DNA from 2 places in the Bacillus sp. LQ16 genome. Region 1 is predicted to be linked to the other one. Evidence: riboswitches for the same ligand, from Rfam matches in the RefSeq annotation. Region 1 holds a riboswitch; the other holds the start of a gene.
The links. A riboswitch is a leader RNA that binds a small molecule or an ion and turns the genes downstream of it on or off. The one in region 1 is predicted to bind FMN.
Positions count from the first base shown of each region.

Region 2: linked by a shared signal. The riboswitch ahead of AC3EMB_RS07800 (ECF transporter S component) and the one ahead of ribD (bifunctional diaminohydroxyphosphoribosylaminopyrimidine deaminase/5-amino-6-(5-phosphoribosylamino)uracil reductase RibD) in region 1 are both predicted to bind FMN.

Region 1 covers NZ_CM173491.1:4,013,523-4,021,398, forward strand. Annotated here, with positions in the region: gene AC3EMB_RS20110 (alpha/beta fold hydrolase) at 1-200, shown strand, start outside; gene AC3EMB_RS20115 (Na+/H+ antiporter family protein) at 332-1,651, shown strand; gene AC3EMB_RS20120 (LacI family DNA-binding transcriptional regulator) at 1,676-2,539, opposite strand; gene AC3EMB_RS20125 (GNAT family N-acetyltransferase) at 2,639-3,121, opposite strand; gene AC3EMB_RS20130 (alpha/beta hydrolase) at 3,203-4,126, shown strand; gene AC3EMB_RS20135 (DUF2552 family protein) at 4,137-4,382, opposite strand; gene AC3EMB_RS20140 (CDGSH iron-sulfur domain-containing protein) at 4,671-4,877, shown strand; FMN riboswitch at 5,068-5,211, shown strand; gene ribD (bifunctional diaminohydroxyphosphoribosylaminopyrimidine deaminase/5-amino-6-(5-phosphoribosylamino)uracil reductase RibD) at 5,517-6,629, shown strand; gene ribE (riboflavin synthase subunit alpha) at 6,611-7,255, shown strand; gene ribBA (bifunctional 3,4-dihydroxy-2-butanone 4-phosphate synthase/GTP cyclohydrolase II) at 7,268-7,876, shown strand, end outside.
Region 2 covers NZ_CM173491.1:1,531,243-1,539,118, reverse strand. Annotated here, with positions in the region: gene recQ (ATP-dependent DNA helicase RecQ) at 1-37, opposite strand, end outside; gene AC3EMB_RS07810 (YpbB family protein) at 27-1,088, opposite strand; gene AC3EMB_RS07805 (ferredoxin) at 1,387-1,635, shown strand; gene AC3EMB_RS07800 (ECF transporter S component) at 1,757-2,335, opposite strand; FMN riboswitch at 2,498-2,637, opposite strand; gene AC3EMB_RS07795 (hypothetical protein) at 2,886-3,572, shown strand; gene AC3EMB_RS07790 (peptidoglycan DD-metalloendopeptidase family protein) at 3,727-4,341, opposite strand; gene AC3EMB_RS07785 (cob(I)yrinic acid a,c-diamide adenosyltransferase) at 4,425-5,006, opposite strand; gene resE (sensor histidine kinase ResE) at 5,143-6,918, opposite strand; gene resD (DNA-binding response regulator ResD) at 6,918-7,634, opposite strand.

The DNA of each region.
Region 1 (7,876 bases):
TTCCAGTTTATTTTTGTTCTGGTCGCTATGATTATCAAACTCCTTATGCACTCGTTCAGGAATATTGCGATCTTATTGAAGCGCCTATAAAAAAGATGATTTGGTTCCCAAATTCAGCACATTCTCCTGATTTAGAAGAACCAGAATTATTCGCTAATTCTTTGCAATCAATTAAACAAGAGCTAGCTTTTCAGCATTAGTAACAAAAGGCTCTTTTACATTTCATAGAAAACATTTTATAATAATATGTCGCAAGTATGTATAAACATCGCAAAATGTTTCATATTTACTTGTCTTAACAGAATAAAAATTTAGGGAGATTACATTTATTATGAACGCTGTACTCGTCGCAGTAGCAATTATGCTATTGCTTAGTTTGTTACGTGTCCAGGTCATTGTCGCCATCATTGTTGGAGCTTTAACAGGCGGAATTATCGGCGGACTCGGTATTTCAGAAACGATTAACACTTTTACAACTGGTCTTGGAAACAGTGCTCCAATCGCTTTAAGTTATGCAATGCTTGGTGGTTTCGCTATTTCCCTTTCCAAAACAGGACTTCCAGATGCTATGATTCAAACTGCATTAAAATGGATTGGCAATGAACAAGACACGAAAAAACAAGTTTATTCTAAAATACTTATTTTATTCATTATTTTAACGATGGCTTGTTTCTCACAAAATGTGATTCCTGTTCACATTGCTTTCATCCCCATCTTAATTCCAGCACTTTTAAAAGTATTAAATGAGCTGAAAGTGGATCGCAGACTTGTCACATGTATTATTACATTTGGATTGATTACTCCTTATATGTGGATCCCTGCAGGATTCGGAAAAATTTATCATGACGTATTACAAACCAACGCTGCGCAAAGCGGCCTTACATTTGATGTCACACTTATTCCAAAAGCAATGACTATTCCAGCAATTGGTATGATTATTGGATTATGTGTAGCGGTATTCATTACGTACCGAAAACCTCGTACGTATGAAACAGAACAAATTCATACTACCGAAAATGAAATCGTTCCCTATACAAAACGTAGCATTACTTTCGGGTTATTATCTATCATTGCTACATTAACTGTTCAATTAACAACAGAATCAATGATTTTCGGTGCTTTAGCAGGTATTATCGTCTTATCGGTTAGTGGCAGTCTACCACTTAAAGAAGCAGATGCGATATTAACAAGCGGAATGCGTATGATGTCCTTTATTGGCTTTGTTATGATTGCTGCCGCTGGATTCGGCGCTGTTCTTCGAAAAACAGGACATGTTGAATCTCTGGTGCAAACGAGTGCACATATAATCGGAAATAATAAACCACTCGCTGCATTTCTTATGCTCGTTATTGGACTTCTCGTTACAATGGGAATTGGTTCATCCTTTTCAACCATCCCTATCTTAACAACCATTTTTGTACCTCTTTGCATTCAGCTTGGATTTAGTCCAATGGCCACAATTGCAATTATCGGTACAGCCGGAGCACTAGGTGACGCAGGATCTCCAGCATCGGATAGTACCCTTGGACCAACATCCGGTTTAAATGCTGATGGTCAGCACCATCATATATGGGATACATGTGTACCCACTTTTCTACATTACAATATACCGTTACTTATATTTGGTTTTATTGCCGCAATTACATTATAAAAAGGTGCGTATAAAACGCACCTTTTACTTTTTTATTTTTCCTTTTAATTGTTGAAAAGCTAATTTTCCATTATCTTTGACATAGCTTTCAATTGCCGGTAGTGATGAACCTATCCATTCACACTCTATGCTCCCATTAGGTCCAACAATTTTTAATTTATCTGGTATATGTATATTTAGAAATCTCGCTGACCGAATTAACTCAATAGCAATCTGATCACTTGAGGTTACAATTCCATCTATATACGGATTGTTTTGCAATAATGTAATAAATTGTTTATTTGTATACCCTTGTACACATTCTTCTCGATAAGAGATTCCTTCATCCCAAACAGCGTCTAAAAACCCTGCTATATAATCTTCCATTTCTTCACTTTCTTCTCCCTCACCGAAATATGCAAGAAAGTGACACCCTTTCTCTTTTAATAAAGAAACAGCTCTCTGTCCACTTTCATAATAATTTCCATGTGATTGTTGCTCATCGATCACAACAAACGGAAATGGAATTTCTCCTACACTTTTAAAAACTGCTCTCGTCAAAATAACACCTGCAATGTTATTTTGCTTCAGCATATGTATGTATCTATCTTTATTCTCTATATTACAAATAATGATTTGATAGCCTTCTTTATATGCTATTTCCTCAATACAATGTAGCAAAGTGATGTTTGATTGGTTACATAAATTATCTACAAGTAATGCAATTATCGTTGAATTCTCTTTAAATAGTGGCTTCGCTGCACTGTTTGGCCTATAACGTAATTCTTCAATTGCTTCCTTTACTTGTTTTACTGTGTCCTCATGAACGTATCCTTTTTCATTAATAACTCGTGAAACGGTTGCGACTGAAACACCTGCCAATTTTGCAACATCACGTATAGTTGCCACATCGTCACCCCTTAATATGGTAATAGATTACAATTTTACGGTAACCTAAATTACACTATCCGTCAAGATTAATAACTCATATTTCTGAAAATTGTTACATCATTTCACTAAACGATACTCCAACTGAATTTCATGTAAAATTGGGATATTATCATATCCAATACGTGGAATTTCTTTCTTTATTTTTCGCGCCTCCTCTACCGCATTCACATATAAATTAGTCATTACAAAATTACGTTTTTGGTAAAATCGTAACGCATTCATATTATCATTTGTTGTAATAAGCCAAACCTGTCTGCACCGTTCTTCTTCTGCAACTTGTAATACACAATCCACAAGTTTCGTCCCTATTCCTTTTCTTTCTTCAAAGCTATCTAGCGATACAATTTCGCACATATTTCCGGTCACTTCATACGTTATAATTCCGATTATTCTGTCATCTGAGAGCGCAACAAATCCTGGCAACTCTTCTAACTGATGTCCCTTACCACGTGAAACCATCAATGAACTTCCCCAGTTCTCACACATGAACATTCGGATTGTTTCTTTCATCGCTGGCGTAATTTTTTGTATATGCAGCATTTCCTATTTCTCCCCTTTTATATCATTGTGATACAATATAAGTGTATCACATGTAACGGTATTTGGAGGATGAGGTAAAGTATGAAACGTTTTTTTGCAGCATTGTTTACTATACTAGGTGCAATAACTGCCCTTGGGATTTTCTTTACAAATAAAGTGATGTACTTAAAGAAAAAAACAGAGGAAGAAGTACTCGAAAGAGAAACGAAAAAACATTTTCGTATAGAGGATTTTGATGCTCTTCATAAAGAAGAAATTCATATCCCTTCACAATTCGGATACGACCTTCACGGATATTACATTCCTGCTGGTCATTCCAATAAGTTTATGGTTTTTTGCCACGGTGTAACTGTAAATAAAATAAACTCTGTAAAATATGCAAACTTATTCTTAAAAAGGGGATATAATGTCCTCATTTACGATCATCGTCGTCATGGTAAAACTGGCGGAAAAACAACAAGCTATGGATACTATGAAAAGCATGATTTGAAATCCGTAGTTGACTGGCTAAAAACCCGTTTTGGAACCAATATTACACTTGGTATTCATGGTGAATCTATGGGAGCCGCAACAATTCTTCAATACGCAGGACTTGTAGAAGATGGCGCTGATTTCTATATTGCAGATTGTCCTTTCTCTGATTTTCACGGACAATTACAGCACCGTTTAAAGGTTGAATTCCATTTACCAAAATGGCCTTTATTACCTTTAGCAAACGCATTTTTAAAAGTTCGTGACGGTTATACAATTCGTGAAGTTTCACCAATCGACTGTATAAAAAACATTAACAATCCCGTTCTCTTTATTCATAGTAAAGATGACGACTATATTTTAGCTGATATGACAAAAGCGTTATATGAAGCGAAAGAAAATAATAAGCAACTTTATATTGCAGAACACGGTGCACACGCTTGCTCTTATAACGAAAATAAAGAAGAGTACGAAGCAGCCATCGATCAATTTTTAAACACATATGTGAAAGAAACAAAAAACAGGCTTGCATAAGCCTGTTTTTTTATTGCGCTAAAACGTCTGTAACTTGTTCCATATTTTCAGAAATCCATTGCATTGCATCATCTAACGTTGGAAATTCTGTCGTTTGAAATGTTACTTCATCTTGAAGTAACCAAACATCCTTTACCTCTTGCCCTACACCTGCAATGGACCAATGTAACAAACTATATGGATGATTATCATTCAAAAATGATGCCCACGTGCGCTCATTTGCAATGTTTCGTAATGTATGTAATTGTTTATCCATCTCTCGTCACCTTACTCTAGTCAGTTATGAAAACTATTATAACACTCTCTTCTTTCTCAAACAAAGTGCTCTTTTTTCCCCGCTATTTGCGGGCAGTAAAACTCCCACCTCAAAATTCGGCTGAAACAAAGAAGTTAGGCGGGAGATTAACTGCCCCTAAAAGCCCGATTGGTTCAAATAATAATTAGTGGTGGATGCCTCCCCCACTAATTAAAGTTTCACTTTATATTGCCAAGCACTTCCCTTGATTATATGATGAAATTAAGCGTTTGGGAAGGAGGGATAACGTTGGCAAAAGTACAAATTAAAGTAAATGATAATGGCTCTTTTCGCGTTACAGGGGACGTGGAATTAGTCGACTCACAAGGGAATGTATTCCCAGCAAAACCGGCATTTTCTTTATGCCGTTGTGGTTTATCAAAAAATATGCCTTATTGCGACGCTTCGCATAAAGGTAAATTCGAGTCTGTTGTTAGAGCACCAGAGGCAGAATAATTTTACATGTGACATGCACATTTTTTTGTGCATGTTTTTTCTTTTTAGCAACTCCGTTATATCCCTTCTCCTTACAACATTTCTAATACTTTTATTTCCATTCCAGCCTGCATATATTTTCACACAATTCTTCACATTCGAATATTTTTTACTAGCCTTTTATTTTTTTTGTGCTATAATTTGAGCAAACAGCATCCTTCGGGGTCGGGTGAAATTCCCAACCGGCGGTGATGAAGTGAAAACTTCTAAGTCCGTGACCCGTTTTCAACTCGAAAACGGTGGATCTAGTGAAACTCTAGGGCCGACAGTATAGTCTGGATGGGAGAAGGATATGTTTCTAGTTTTTTATATAGTGAATACACTTTTATTTCAGTATGCATATTTTTAAAGATTCATTTTGATTCTTTATATATGTTTAATTTTCTATACTTATTTTTTATACTGAAATAAAAAGAGACAACTAGCGTTTAAAAATTCGATATTTTGCTAGGTTTTTTCCTTATGCAGAAATATCAATTATCGTTAGGTTTCTTTCCTATGCTTTCGTATTCAAACTATATTTCTAGAAATCACGTCTCCCAAACCCCAAGGATATTAAATCCTTGGGGTTTTTTGATTTTTTTAGGAGAGGTGAAGAAAATGACAGATCAAGAATATATGAGGATTGCCCTGCAGTTAGCAGAAGGAACATCAGGACAAACAAGTCCAAATCCTATGGTTGGTGCTGTTGTTGTAAAAGATGGAAACATCGTTGGTATGGGGGCTCATTTACGGGCTGGTGAAGAACACGCTGAAGTTCATGCCCTTCAAATGGCTGGTCAGAACGCCAAAGACGCTACCGTTTATGTAACACTGGAACCGTGTAGCCACTTTGGAAAAACACCACCTTGTTGTGAATTGCTCATCGAAAAAGGAGTTAAGCGTGTTGTAATTGCTACTCTCGATTGTAATCCGCTCGTTTCTGGTAACGGAAAAAGAAGATTAGAGGAAGCTAGAATTGGAGTAACGACCGGTGTTCTTGAAGCAGAAGCAGTTTTATTAAATCGCTACTTTTTTCACTACATGAAAACGAAGCGCCCTTTTGTAACAATCAAAACAGCGATGAGCTTAGATGGAAAAACAGCAACTGTAACTGGTGAAAGTAAGTGGATTACAGGTGAAGAAGCACGTGCTGATGTTCACCAATATCGCCATACACATGATGCAATTCTTGTTGGAGTGAATACAGTTATAGCTGATAATCCTCATTTAACAACAAGAATTCCAAATGGTGGGAAACATCCTATTCGCGTTGTTTTAGATACCCATTTACGAACGCCACCATCTTCTCATGTTATAACAGATGGTTTAGCACCGACATGGATTATTGTCGGTAAGGATGTAAAGGAAGAGAAGATATCTTCTTATGAATCTAAAAATATAGCTATATTCCAAATGGAAACGAAACATATAGAAATCGAGGACCTTCTTTCCTTTCTTGGAGAGAAACAAATTCTTTCTCTATTCGTTGAAGGTGGCCAATCGATTCATGCAAGTTTCTTAAAAACAAACAATTTTAATGAAATTGTAACCTATATAAGCCCGAAATTAATTGGTGGGAAAGATGCTCCTACTTTATTTGGAGGAAATGGTTTTTCAAAATTACAAAATGCGCTTTCCTTGAAAATTCAAGAGATGAAACAAATTGGTGATGATATAAAAATCGTTGCGAATGCCCGAAACGAGGTGACGAAATGTTTACAGGAATTGTAGAAGAATTAGGAACGATAGCAAACATGCAACAAAGCGGAGAAGCGATGAAATTAACGATTCATGCAAAGAAAATTTTATCAGATGTTCACTTAGGTGATAGTATCGCGGTTAACGGTATTTGCTTAACTGTAACAAGCTTTACAACTACTTCATTTACAGTTGATGCAATGCCTGAAACGATGCAGTCGACATCACTTCGCATGCTTAAACCGCACTCTAAAGTAAATTTAGAGCGAGCAATGGCTGCAAACGGACGATTCGGTGGACATTTCGTTTCAGGACATATTGATGGAATCGGAACGATTTTAAATAAAAAACAACATTACAATGCCGTCTATTACAAAATAGCAATTTCTGATGAACTACTGCGCTATTGTTTGCAGAAAGGGTCCATTGCTGTTGATGGAACGAGTTTAACGATATTTGATATAGACGAATCTTCCATAACGATTTCACTCATCCCGCACACAGTAAGCGAATCTGTCATTGGAGCAAAAAATGCCGGAGATATCGTAAACATTGAGTGTGACATGATTGGTAAATATATTGAACGCTTTATTACTAAACCTACAAAACGAGTAGGTTCAATGACCGAAAGCTTTTTACAAGAAAACGGATTTCTATAAGGGGGAAGCATAATGTTTCATCGTATTGAAGAAGCTCTAGAAGATTTAAAAAAAGGTAAAGTCGTTATCGTATGTGATGATGAAAACCGAGAAAATGAAGGCGATTTTATTGCTTTAGCAGAGTACATTACACCAGAAACAATTAATTTTATGATTACACATGGCCGTGGTCTCGTTTGTGTACCGATTACAGCAGGGTACGCAGAACGTCTACAATTAGAACCAATGGTATCTCATAATACAGATTCACATCATACTGCGTTTACAGTGAGCATTGACCATGTCTCTACAACAACAGGGATTAGCGCTCACGAACGTGCAACTACGATACAAGAATTGTTAAACCCCGCATCAAAAGGTGCTGATTTCAATCGACCTGGACATATCTTTCCATTAATTGCGAAAGAAGGCGGTGTCCTGCGTCGTGCAGGTCATACAGAAGCTGCTGTTGATTTAGCGAAGCTATGCGGTGCCGAACCAGCTGGAGTTATTTGCGAGATTATAAATGAGGACGGCACGATGGCACGTGTACCTGATTTAATAGAATGCGCAAAACAATTTGATATAAAAATGATTACAATAGAAGATTTAATTGCTTACCGCCGCCATCATGAAACACTT
Region 2 (7,876 bases), 2.5 Mb from region 1:
ATCCAAACCACTTATATAAATATTCTTCAAGTTTCATTTACACCCTCCATCCGCGCTAATACAAGACGAACTTCAAAATAAGAGATATCTTCTCCAACCGCTTGTTTCAAAACACGTAACTTCCGCGTTTGTAATGCTTCAATTACTTTTATTACTTTGTCTATCTTTTCTTTTTCCATAAACATTTCAATAGAAAAATCTTTTTCTCGCAAAGCAATTTCAACAAAATGATCTTCTATCGTTGCAACCTTTAAATTCCGAATCGTCGCTATTTCTTCTAAAGAACGCCCTTGTCTCCAAAAATTATATGTTTTTTTCGTGGATAAACTAAATAATTCAGCTCTCTCATTTGGATAAGATATAATTTCAGCTAATAGTGGAAATTCATTTTCTTTATCACGAACTTCTTGTATAAAGAAATGCATTGTACCCCAAAATAAAAAATACACCCTGAATATATCTTGTTTCGTAATTTCTGCTAATTGTTGCAATGTACAACCAATACGTTCATATCCCGTTAATCGATATGTTACAATCGTCGCTTCTATCGCATTACTCTTTTCCAAAAGATTATGTACTTCCGTCCATAGTTTCCTCGCCAACTCACTTCTTTTATATGGCCTTCCTGTTAGAAAACGTTTTACCCACATCATTATTTCTGTATCTTGTTGAATTGGGATAAACTTCGTATTATTCTGTTGTAAATTTGATATGGTTTGAATAATCAATGATAATCTTTTCCAAAATGTTTCACCTAATTCACCATAATGTAAACCATGCAAATGTGCTGGAAAAGCATAAACTTCCTCCCATTTATGTAACTGCATTTTACCCATAGGTGTTAACACATATGTATTTTCATGTATTTCTTGAATAAAATCCGCTTGCAACAACTTTACAACTTCACCATCATAGTCATTTCTATTTAATGATTTATATATTCCGAATAAAAAAGAAATCCGGAACATATTTCCATCTTGTAAAGTTTGCGAAGAACGTTTGCCCTTTAGTAAATAATAAATAGAAGAAACGGTTCTTTCACCATTCAATTGTTTTAAACAATGCAACAAAGTATATTGTATTTGCATGACCGCTTCCACCTTCCAATCTTAACTTCATTCTTTTCAGTACAATTACACTTTCTACTGTCGCTCATTAAACTTATCATATAAGAACTATATACTTGTATATATTCTATTGTATCAAACGAAATCACATTTACGTATTTTGAAAATCTTATGAAATAATTCAAAAATAAGTTGACACTCTAATTGATAAGCATTATCATTATAATTTTATGTTGAAAAGTTTCACAAACCGTTTTACAATAAGGTTATAATTTTTATGGCGAGCTTTTCACATACATATTATCAGGAGGGAAAAAAGATGGCAAAATATACAATCGTTGATAAAGATACTTGTATTGCATGTGGTGCTTGTGGCGCTGCTGCACCAGACATTTATGACTATGATGATGAAGGTATTGCATTTGTAACATTAGACGATAACCAAGGTATCGTTGAAATTCCAGATGTATTAATTGAAGATATGATGGATGCATTCGAAGGCTGTCCAACTGACTCAATTAAAGTTGCTGACGAATCATTCGACGGAGACGCTTTAAAATTCGAATAGTCTTTTATTAACTTCAAAAAACGCCCCTCATATTGATGAGGGGCGTTTTTTGTATCTAAATTTTATTTTCCTTAATAAAAAACCATTAGTAGTTCCACACTACTAATGGCTTTAATATATATTATGCATTTTTCATTTTTGCAAACACCCATACTTTCAGGCGTGAGAATAATGCTACAAATACAATTGTTACAACAATTCCTTTAATTAAATTAAATGGTAAGATTGCCGTTACAACCGTTGTTCTGATAGCTTCGCTAGACATAGCCGGTGAATTTAAAAACCAAGTGTAAGCCGGGAATATGATGATGTAGTTTAATACACTCATAATAAGTGCCATTGTAATTGTCCCTAGCATTAATCCTGTCGTTAAACTCTTCACAGTACGATACTTTCTAAATAAGAAAGCTGCTGGACCAATAAATAAACATCCTGCAATAAAGTTTGCAATTTCTCCAACTGGTACTCCTGTTAAACTTCCTTGAATCCCGTAATGTAAAATGTTCTTTATCGCCTCTACAATCACTCCTGCTACTGGTCCAAAGATAATTGCTGCAATTAGAGCTGGTACATCACTAAAATCAATTTTCAAAAATGGCGGAAGCCCTGGGAACGGGAAATCCAACATCATTAGTAAATATGCAATACTACTTAGCATCGCTACACTCACCATCTGCACTACACTGTTTTTTTGTTTCATCTTTCTCTCTCCTTTTCCATCGATCATCTCATGGAAAGTGGAAAGGTTCTGCTATGCCTATTTTTTCATAGAACGAAAAAACCCTTTGTGTTTTACACAAAGGGAGAATTTAAGGCACATCAAACAGACGTTCAAATCCATATCTTTTTTGAACGCTTGAACCTCCATCTTCTCCCATCCAGACTATACTGTCGGCTTTGGAATCACACCAAATCCTGCCTTAACGGCTCGCGGGCTTAGAACAAAATCATAAATAGTTCATCACCGCCGGTCGGGATTTTCACCCTGCCCCGAAGATAGACCGATATTCTATTTTCCCCTTCATTATACAACAACCTCATAACATTGTGAACTAAAAAATTGTAACTTATTTAAAATTAGTTATTTATTTTTCGTAACAACAAATGAATTGCGAAATATTTTACAATACAATCCATATTTTTTATTATTCGGCATTTCTCTTTTGAATTACCTAGTCATATATAATTAAAAGTGATAAGATATTGAATTGTTAAGATAAGAACATTTTCTGAGTTATGGAGGAAATGTCATGAAAAAAGAAAAGAGACATTCTATTCGAGAAGCAATGAAAAAAAACTTAAGAAAAGAATACTTTTACTTAAAAAAAGAATTACTTTTCTACTGCCCAATTGATTTAGGCACATTCTCAAACGAGACATACTATGCTACTTTCGATGAAGATGGCATCAGTATTTATCAGTATGATAAGAAAACAGAAAGTAAATTAAAATTGTGTGAGCGTCATCCGTGGAAGAGTTGGAGTAAAGTGAAGATTGATCACTATTTGACAACTTCTCAATTTATTTTTCAGGGTGAGCGAAATTGGATCTTATCTCTTTTTCAAAAAGGAAAAGAAGCTCAAAAAATTATTGAAGAGCATACATCTTTACAAACAGAAGTTGTTTCCCGCTCTTTCTTAAAAAAACTTCCTGGCTTTCGTTCTAATACACCACTGAATAAATACATCGGTAGCATTTGTTACACTGCACTTATTGCATTTTTATTAAAATGGATGATTCCATTTCAAGCACCACAAATCGCCCTGTATTCTATTTCGATTGGTTGTATGCTTCTTGGCCTACTTTGTTTGACAATCGGTTTAATTGAACCGACTATCGTACTGTTTCGAACAAAAGAGAAAACAAGAACAAAAGTTTTTTACTTATATAGCTATTTAGCTATTTCTGGATTTATATGTGTCTTTATTTTTTGGTAAAAGAAAACCGTCCCAAAATAAATTTTGGGACGGTTTTCTTTTAAATATAGATACTCTAATTCACTCAATACTTCTAGGAGAAGCGCCCATATAATTTCATTTACATTGAACCTTATTTAAGAATATTCAAAGTTTAATTTTTGAGACGTTGCCTTTACTTAACATATAATTGTTGATTAGGATAAATTAGCTCTTGCTGCAATCCATTTTTTTCTTTAATTTCCTTAAGTGTCATACTAAATTTCCGTGCAATACTAACTAAAGTATCCCCTTTTTGTACGACATATAATGATGAAGAAACAACTTCATTTCTTTGTTCACTTAAAACAAGCAATGGGTTCATCGCATTCTTTTTCGCCATCGTCCATCTTCCTTGATGAAGTTCTAGATGTAAGTGTGCACCTCGCGATTCTCCCGTGTTCCCTACTTCTCCAATTTTTTCTCCTTTTGAAATATAATCCCCTTGAACTACATATCTCTTATTTAAATGTGCATACACAGCCTCATATTCTCCATGTTTAATAAATATAACGTTTCCATAACTACTTGAATAATAAGACTTTGTTACCTTCCCTTCTTGAATAGCTGACACAGGCGTGCCGATCGGTGCCGCTATATCTATACCGTAGTGTTTTCCGTGTCTTGTCCCAAAATAATCACTTATCTGTCCTTCAACAGGCCATGCCCATTGATTTCCCTCTGCGTACACATGTAATTGAGATAAAAACAGTACTGTCAATAACATAACGCCGTATTTTAAAACTTTCATATACATCCTCCGTTTTCTAATTACCACCATACCTTCTCTATTTTGGTATATTATAGAAAAAAGTATACAAAAAAGAAAGTGAATCACTCCACTTCCTTCTCTTTCTTATCACGAAAAACGATTGCACTGCGATTATACTCTACATCTTTTACTTGTAATCGAGCGTTTATTACTCTAGCTACTGCAAATAAATAGTCAGATAATCTATTTACATACTTTAGAACAACTTCATTTATTTTTCCTTCTTTTTGTAAGGACACGATACATCGTTCTGCTCGCCTTACAACTGTACGTGCAATATGAATAGCAGCTGCCGACTCGCTTCCACCTGGTAAAATAAAGCGCTCTAGCGGCGGTGCTTCTTCTATATACGAATCAATCCTACTTTCTAAGTTTTCGACCATTTCAATTTTTACTTTATAAGGTATCTTCTCACCTACTATCGCCAAGTCTCCCCCGCAATCAAATAGTTCATGTTGAATCGTTTCAAGTTCATTGTAAATATCTCCGAAAGGCCCGCCTTGTAGTTTAGTCATTGCATATCCGATATGAGAATTCGCCTCGTCTATTGTTCCATACGCTTCCACACGGATATCATCTTTATCAACCCTACCACCTATTACACTTGTCGTTCCTTTATCTCCTGTTTTTGTATATAATTTCATTTCTTCACAGCACCTCTCTTGTTATTCTTTATTCGAGCAACATAGAAAAAAGTTCTACCATTCTTTATTTAATTGAGTTTACAAAAAAATAAAAAACAGCAGAACTTTATTCATTATCAACTTTAAAAACGTATATCTAAATTATACGATTCGGTAAATAGACAGAGAATGTAGTTCCTTCTCCAACAACACTTGATACAGAAATTTTACCATCATGGCCTTGAACAATATTTTTCGCAATCGCAAGCCCGAGTCCTGTTCCACCTTTTTTCCCACGTGTTCTTGCTTTATCAGCTTTATAGAAACGATCAAATAAAAATGGAATATCTTCTTCTGGAATACCAACGCCCGAATCTTGTACTTCAAAAATGAGACCATTATTTTTCGTATCAATTACAAGTGTTACATGTCCGCCTGCGTTCGTATGACGTATTGCGTTATCAATTAAATTCGTCAATACTTGTTCCATACGATCTGCATCAAACGGGTATTGTTCAATTGGATTTTTGAAATCAACTGTTAGTTCAACTTCTTTATCCTTTGCAATCCCTTGGAATTTACGACCAATTTTTTCAACAAACGGATGTATGTCCACTTCACCTATATGTAACTCTACATTACCACTTTCCATGCGTGCTAAATCTAATAATTCATTTACAAGTTTACCTAAACGAACGGATTCATCATAAATGATTTGAACAAACTCATTAATTTCTTCTTTCGTTTGCACAATATCATCTAAAATTGCTTCACTATACCCTTGCAGCATGACCATCGGTGTACGAAGTTCATGCGATACATTCGCAATAAAGTCTTGACGCATCTTTTCAAGACGACGTTCTTCCGTCATATCTCGCAGTACTGCTACAGCCCCGCGAATTTTCGTTTGATTGTAGAGCGGCGTCATAAGAACTACATAGTTCCCTTTTTGTAAATTAATTTCAACAACTTGTTGTTGTTCGCTTTCTACAACGAGATGGAATAGTTCAACAAGTTCAGAAGGCAGTTTTTTACTGAGCTCTATCTCTTTTTCTTCTTGCCAAACTTGTAAGAAATGTTCAGCTGGCGGATTGATTACTACAACTTCACCTTCTTGATTTAATGTAATAACCCCATCTGCCATACTACTCAAAATACTTGCTAACTGTTCTTTCTCTTGCTGCAGGGCATTCATATTAAACTTCAACTGTTTCCCCATTTGATTTAAGGCCGTTGCAAGCTCACCAATCTCGTCCTGAGATACCATAGGGGCTTTCGCATCAAACTTCCCACGCGACACTTCAAAAGCAACCTCACGCATTTTACGAAGTGGTGCTGTAATTCGAGTAGATAAGAAGAATGCAAAGAAAGTTGTTAATATAATCGCAATCCCTGCTGATAAGAATATAAAATCAGTCGTTCTTTCCATACCTTGTATCGGCACTTGTAAAGATTCGTACACAAACACTGCACTTTGATTTTTTGATTGCACTGGTTTTCCGACAATCATAATATCATTTTCAGTATTTTTATTCTTTCTACTATTAGAGGCTTTTCTAATGTTATTCTTAATTTCTTTTTTGTCTGTAAACACAGCCGCTAATTCTTTATCTTCTTTTAAGTCATCCATTGTAAGAGTGACTAAGCCTTCTTGTTTCGGTGAAGAAGAGATTTCTTTACCATCTTCTACAATAATAATCCTTGAAAGTGGATCAGAGAATTTGTAAGCGATATTCTCAATCGTTTTTACATCGGCACCTTCTTCAATTAACTCTGAAACACTTGTTGCGACTTTTTGAAGCCTAGCTTCACTCATATCAACATAATACGTTCTAAAAAACTGTGAAAGTAAAATCGCAACAAATCCAAGAACAAACGAAACGAGAAGTAATATGGTCATCCATAACTTCCCTACTACACTTCTCCAAAGCATCAGTCGTTCACAACCTCAAATTTGTAACCTACACCCCAAACAGTAACAATCATTTTCGCTGCATCTGGTGATTTTTTGCTTAACTTCTCACGTAAACGCTTTACATGTGTATCAACTGTACGTAAATCTCCGAAGAATTCATATTGCCATACTTCTTTTAACAGTTGCTCACGATCGAATACTTTATCAGGAGCTTTCGCTAAAAATAATAGTAACTCATATTCTTTCGGCGTTAAGTTTACTTCATTACCATCTGCAGTAACACGGTGTGCATCGTTGTCAATTGTTAAGTGCGGGAATACAGTAACATCTTTTGTCGTTGTATCTTGTGTAAAGAATGTTGTTGGTACAGCACGACGTAATACCGCTTTCACACGTAGCACGACCTCACGTGGACTAAATGGCTTTACAATATAATCATCTGTTCCAACTTCAAATCCTTGTACTCTATTTACTTCTTCACCTTTTGCTGTCAGCATAATAATTGGTGTCGCTTTCTTCTCACGAACCCCTTTACATACTTCAATGCCATCTTTACCAGGCATCATAAGATCTAATAAGATTAAATCGTAATCATTTTGTAACGCCATTTCTAAAGCTGTATCACCATTATCTGCTTCTTCAATTGTGTATTGTTCTCTTTCTAAGTACATTTTCAATAAACGACGAATACGATCCTCATCATCTACAATTAAAATTCTTGATTCATTTTCCATCTCTACCCGCTGCGTACTCTCACTTCAGCGGTTCACACCTACCCTTCTTTACTATTATGTTGCGCTATTCTCGTTTATTTAAGCAATCTTCTAAATGTTTCACTTCCCATATTATGCTTCACAAGAATAATAAATTTTGTTCAATTTTTTTCCAAAACTATGTATTTTTTTTGAACAGTATATAATGTCCTCGACATCATTTTACAAAATCAACCGCTACTTTGTCATGTTTTTCTCAAAAA